2 regions of the Dorea sp. Marseille-P4042 genome follow, and region 1 is predicted to be linked to the other one. Evidence: riboswitches for the same ligand, from Rfam matches in the RefSeq annotation. Region 1 holds a riboswitch; the other holds the start of a gene.

Region 1 (3,170 bases):
ATCCACAGTCTGTATATCAGCAGATTCTATGAGGTTACATTGTACCTGGACATAATTCCATTTTGTGCCCATAACATCTTCCAGATTCAAAAACATCTGATGGGTAATTTCATCCATCTGGTTCAATCGTTCTTCATAAATAAACTTTTGAATATATGACTGATTCAGGAAAACAAATAAACCGAGCATCACCAAGATCGTAACAATACATCCCAATATAACTTTTTTATATTTATTTATCTTCTCCAATGTACTGTTCTTGCTTAGTTTCATTTCACATCTGCCTCACTCAGTGTTTTAAATTTTGAAAAGTAATCTTTCGCTGCATCCATTCCCACAATACCGCTGTCATTTAATGCAACATCTTCATTTGCTCCGCAAATAACAACCTGATAAGTTTCATCATCTTCAAGTTCTTTATCCTTCACCAGCACATATGGATAGGTGTTGCCTGTACCTGCGGCATCATAACCATCTTCACATAACTTTTTGATATCTTTCCCTGTAATTTTCGCTGTCTGTATTGTGCCATACCAGCTTGTTGGAAGAATCGTACAAATATCAGCTTCTGTAATATCCTGTGCATAAAGCTTTCCATTCACACCCGCTGTATTCTGATCTTTTCCATTACCATGTATCCATTCCCCTAAAGAAATCAGTGCCGCATCACTTTTTGTTGCTTCCATAAAGCTTTTTCCAATCAGTTTTGCACAGCTCTCCTGAGAGATAGTTTCAGTTGTAGTCGTGATAACTTCCGGTTTATTGTTTACCACAGAATCCTGATCCGTATCCAGCTGATCCACAACATCTTCAAGCGTTGCCTGATCCTGAAGGTATTCCAGCATACGATTTCCTGTATTTACCAATGCATTTTCCCACCCTGCATAAATAAGCAGTGCCGTATTTCCAGCATTGATCTCATCAGCAATATCTCCATAATAGGTATCGTCTGCATTCCAGTCTTTAAATGGAAGTAAACTCGATTTCAATTTTGATTCGTCATATACCGCAGTCGTTCCTTCCACGGAAGAAAGAATCTCCATAACTTTTAATGCATCTTCCAGTTTTTGTGGATTCTCCTCTAATTTTTTGCTCAATCCATGATAGCGTGTCACATTCAAAATATATACATTCTGGCTTCCGTCTTCAGAAAGATATGGCATTAATCCAAACCGATCCTTTGTATCATCTGTTTCCCCGATACCATTTTTGCTTCCAAGCAGGAATAACGTATTGCCTTCCATAAATTCATTTCTGGTTTCATCATCGCTCTGGGGATTCTTTTTATTCGTAGTAAACATGCCCAGGTCTTTCCATTTCTGAATATATTCCATGCAATCCATCATGCCCTGTGTATCACGCACATTGGCCTTTCCTGTCAGATAATCCTTTTGCCACTGTTTGCCCTGAAAAGTTCCCAGAAATCCCGTATCCGCAATATTGCACATATATTGAAATCCGTAACCCGGAAATTCGATCTGTGCCAGGCAAAGCTGTACCCCTGCCGCCTTTGCTTCCTCTGCCAGGTTTTCCAGATCAGCAAAGGATTTTGGGAGCTTCCATCCATGTTCTTCTAATAAAGTCTTGTTATAGGTAATGCCTAAACAGCTGTAAGCTGACGGAAGCATGTAAATGGCTCCATCATCTGAGACATCCTGCAGTCTGGATTCTACATAGTTGTCTGTAAAATCATAACTTGAAAGGTCGATCATCTTATCACTCATGTCATTGATGTCTGGATCATAAACTGTCTGTGTACAAATATCGGGAAGATCATCTGCTGCTAACATATTCTGTAAATATTGTGTGGTGTTTGCACCTGAATAGGAAAGAATCTCCAGATTTACTTCCGGATACTTCTCATGTACCAGATCAGCTAATCGATCACACTCTATATAAGGTGCCAGAATAGTGACTGCTTCATGTTCACTCGTCGCATTCTTATTCGTACAGCCCGTAAGACATAACAGCACAGTTACAACAGATACACCTAATATTTTTTTCAATTTCATAACTTTCCTTTTCCTTTCATCTTCTGTGGATAAGTCATTCCTTAAAAAAGCACTGTCAGACAGACAGTGCACCTCATTTTATGCAACTGGCTGCCATTTTACAGGCCCTGTAGCTTTGCGTCCCAGACTTTCATCTGGTTTGCCGATTTCCTTATTATAGCTTTTAAATTTATGCAAAAAACTGGTTTTATTATACTATAGCGTATCTACTGTACGCAAGAAAAACATTACCGTTTTAACGCCCGAAAACAACACATCTTATTATAAGACATGAAAATGCCAGTATCATGGATTCGTTATCTGTAACCCAAATACTGGCATTCAATTAGGAGTATTCAAATATTCTTCTTTCTCTACCGGAATTACTCCATATTTTCTGAACTATTTAATCATTGTATTTTTTCAATCAGTTCTGACAACATTTTAACCGCATTCTCGGCAATTTCCCCCATTGGGGCGTGATAAGTTGTCAGCGGAGGAATCATATGCTTTGTCACAAATATGTCATCAAAGCCAACCACCGATATATCCTGCGGAATCTGCATACCACACTGATTAATTTCACTGTATATGCCAATTGTCATCATATCGATCGTAGCAAAAAAGGCAGTCGGCCGTTCTTGCTTCTCCAAGGCTTCAACGGTACGCTGACATGCTTCGTCAATTGTATCCACATCATAGATAAAGTACCGTTTATAATCCGTGATTCTAAATTCTTCCAGTGCTCTTTTACCATTCCTTCATGAGCAAACCGGTCAACGCCTCCTCCCTGTTTATCTCCCACTCCTGCACTATGACAAAGAGTGAGTTCACAGGGATGTCCGGTATTCAGATAACGTTCCTCCAGCTTCTTCAGAAAAAATGAAGGTTCATTAATTCCTCCACCTCCCGCTGTCAGCCACACGCAAGAACCATCTTCAATTAATTCTGCAGCAGTTTCTGCCGTCATATTTTTATTTTTCCAGCATAATGTATCAAAAATTGCAATGCTAAAATAAGAAACTGTATATAGAACCAGCCACAGATATATGTTTTTTATATGCATAAAATATGCAATGACCAACAGTGCCGCACCAACAAAAGATAGGTTGCAAACATCCACACGATTTTAAAGGACATTACAGGATATTGTGCCTCCTGTATTTGTATACCTTATTG
Region 2 (3,170 bases), 800 kb from region 1:
TGAACCAGCGACACCGCGGGTATGAACCGCGTGCTCTAGCCAACTGAGCTATCCCGCCATATATTGAGGTATATATGGGACCAATAGGGCTCGAACCTATGACCCTCTGCTTGTAAGGCAGATGCTCTCCCAGCTGAGCTATGATCCCATATCTTGTGGCTCTCTCGAACCGACTTCGTTAGTATACATCAATATAGTGAGTATTGTCAATAACTTTTTTTATTTTTTTATTATCTTTTTTAATTTTTCCAGATCGTCCATATCAGGATGTGACAATGCACAGTCAAAATTTGCGATCAACATATCAAGATTCGCTGGATGTTCCGGATTTTCTTTCATCTTTACATATCGTTCACGCACAGATTGTGGCATTTTTCCCTGGCACATATACTCTCCAATAACAGCATTGCTTGAATCAATGGATTGTTTGACTTGTCCGAGGATCTTTTCAAAATATACATCACTTCCACCGAACCCAGCCGTTCCAAACAGAAAAATCTTCTTGTTTTTTAGTTTCGCTAATAATTCTAATGTCTTGGTATCCGCACTCCCTTTGTCAGTCCAAAATCCGATATACAACAAATCGGATGGAGGGATCTTTGAATCATTCTCCCCAAAATAATCACACTTATCTTTTGGCAATATTTCATAGACTGCATCAGCCAGCTTCTTTGTATTACCAGTTGAACTACTGAATACGATTGAATAATTTTCTTGTTCCATATCTCATCGTCTCCTTCTTTGTTTGATTTTTGCTGTACTAAACTCTCTCCAGATTATGTTGTAACGCATCAATCAAATCTTTAATAACAATTGGCTTGGATAAAAATCCATCCATACCACATTCCAGTGCTTTCTTTCTATCTTTCTCAAAAGCATTGGCAGTCATAGCAAGAATTGTAATTCCCGCCAATTTGGGATCCTCCAGTGCACGGATCTGCTTTGTTGCCTCATATCCATTCATCACAGGCATCTGCACATCCATCAGCACCAGATCATAGCCAGCTGCTGTTGAATTCTTAACCTTCTCCACTGCCTCTGCTCCATCTTCTGCTGTATCAACCAGGAAGCCATATTCATTAAGGATCTCCACCGCAATTTCACTGTTCAAAAAGGTCTTTGTTCACTACAAAGCCATGCGCATCCGCACACACCGGAAGCCAGTTTACGCTTCCATCTTCATTCATAAAATTATTAAGATATGTGTCATAGACAGCACCTGCCACGTTAGTTGTAGAAAGATCCATCAGACTGTCTTTCAGAGGACTTGCATCGTGAAGCGAAAAACGACAGCAGGTTATAATATCCGGAAATCCACCGTTTTCCTTAAGAAACTTGTAGAAATCCAGGTCATTATTGCCTACTACAAATTCAACATTGATATTCGGAAGCTGTTCCATTTTTTCTTTTTCAATATGCTCTCCCTTGTGAAATTGTTTTCCACTAATTCATGAATTATCTTTACTAATAGTTTCGTATCAACAGATTATATAAAAAACACCATCTAAAATAGACAGTGTACATTCTTTTTTTACAACTGGCTACCATTTTACAGGTCCTATAGCTTTGCGTCGCAGACTTTCGTCTGTTTTGCCCAAAATATTATTTTAATTATAGCACTTCTTATTTTCTCATGTCCATATTTTTCTATGTTAGAGTATAAAAAAAAGAACACACAATGTGAATTCTCTTTCCAAGTAGCGGGAACTGGATTTGAACCAGCGACACCGCGGGTATGAACCGCGTGCTCTAGCCAACTGAGCTATCCCGCCATATTTATATTCGCTGCTCTCTTGAACCAGCCTACTAAGTTTACAATAAGATTCTACTTTCGTCAACATATTTTTTAAAATTTTTCAATTTTTTCTACATTTGCAAAAATTCCATCTTTTATTCCGTCCCTCGCATCAGTAAATACCGGTGTTCCAATAGATAATCAAAAGAAAAAGTGAGTCTGTGCGTGGAATCCGTTTTTACCTCGTAGATATATTTTCCCGAACTCCTGCACATTCTCACCGAGTATATTTACTCCTCTTCCTGATCAGGCGTTTAAAATATTCATGAATTCTTCTCCTGTAATCGTTTCTTTCTCATACAGATACCTTGCCAGATCGTCCAGTTTTTCTCTGTTCTCCATCAATATTCCAGCTGCTTTTTCGTGTTCACTTCGAACAACTTCCACAACCTTCTCATCAATCTTTGTCTGCGTCTCTGCCGAACAGGTCAGGGAAGAATCTCCGCCCAGATACTGATTCGTCTGCACTTCCATTGCAACCATATCAAAATCACACGTCATTCCATATCTTGTGATCATAGCCCTTGCAAGCTTGGTTGCCTGTTCAATATCATTGGAAGCTCCCGTCGTGACTGAACCAAACACAATTTCTTCCGCTGCCCTTCCTCCTGTAAGAGTCGCGATCTTATTCAGGATTTCTTCTTTTGTCATCAGATAATGATTGCCTTCCTCGACCTGCATCGTATAGCCAAGAGCCCCCGACGTTCTGGGAACAATGGTAATCTTCTGTACCGGAGCTGAATTAGTCTGTTTTGCAGCCACAAGCGCATGCCCGATTTCATGATATGCCACAATACGCTTTTCTTTATCTGTCAGGATCGCATTTTTCTTCTGATATCCGGCGATAACAACCTCAATACTCTCCTCCAGATCTTCCTGCGTTACAAATTTACGGTTGTCACGAACTGCACGAAGTGCTGCTTCATTTACAATATTAGCAAGTTCCGCTCCAGAAGCTCCGGAAGCCATACGTGCCACTTTATTATAATCTACATTATCACCAACTTTTATTTTTTTTGCATGAACCTTCAGGATATCTTCTCTTCCTTTCAGATCAGGAAGTTCTACCGGCACACGTCTGTCGAACCGTCCCGGTCTTAAAAGAGCCGGATCCAGGGATTCTGGACGGTTCGTTGCCGCAAGAATGATCACGCCCGTGTTGTCTTCAAATCCATCCATCTCTGTCAGCAACTGATTCAAGGTCTGCTCACGTTCATCATTTCCACCTATCTGTCCATCCCGCTTCTTACCGATTGCATCTATCTCATCAATAAACACAATACATGGTGCTTTTTCTTTTGCCTGTTGGAACAGATCACGCACCTTTGATGCACCCATACCAACGAACATCTCTACAAATTCAGAACCGGACATG

What was found. Region 1 has a riboswitch for cyclic di-GMP ahead of C7E02_RS04470 (extracellular solute-binding protein). Riboswitches for the same ligand answer to the same signal wherever they lie in the genome.
Region 2: linked by a shared signal. The riboswitch ahead of C7E02_RS00370 (hypothetical protein) and the one ahead of C7E02_RS04470 (extracellular solute-binding protein) in region 1 are both predicted to bind cyclic di-GMP.

The regions. Positions count from the first base shown of each region.
Region 1 covers NZ_OLMI01000001.1:879,431-882,600, forward strand. Annotated here, with positions in the region: partial or broken gene C7E02_RS04465 (ATP-binding protein) at 1-273, opposite strand, end outside; gene C7E02_RS04470 (extracellular solute-binding protein) at 270-2,012, opposite strand; cyclic di-GMP riboswitch class I at 2,091-2,166, opposite strand; gene C7E02_RS04475 (substrate-binding domain-containing protein) at 2,402-2,686, opposite strand; gene C7E02_RS19590 (hypothetical protein) at 2,596-2,961, opposite strand; gene C7E02_RS04485 (hypothetical protein) at 3,121-3,170, opposite strand, start outside.
Region 2 covers NZ_OLMI01000001.1:81,904-85,073, reverse strand. Annotated here, with positions in the region: tRNA gene C7E02_RS00390 (tRNA-Met) at 1-58, opposite strand, end outside; tRNA gene C7E02_RS00385 (tRNA-Val) at 76-148, opposite strand; gene bilS (flavodoxin family protein BilS) at 220-723, opposite strand; partial or broken gene C7E02_RS00375 (response regulator) at 761-1,111, opposite strand; gene C7E02_RS00370 (hypothetical protein) at 1,101-1,400, opposite strand; cyclic di-GMP riboswitch class I at 1,530-1,605, opposite strand; tRNA gene C7E02_RS00365 (tRNA-Met) at 1,699-1,772, opposite strand; gene ftsH (ATP-dependent zinc metalloprotease FtsH) at 2,042-3,170, opposite strand, start outside.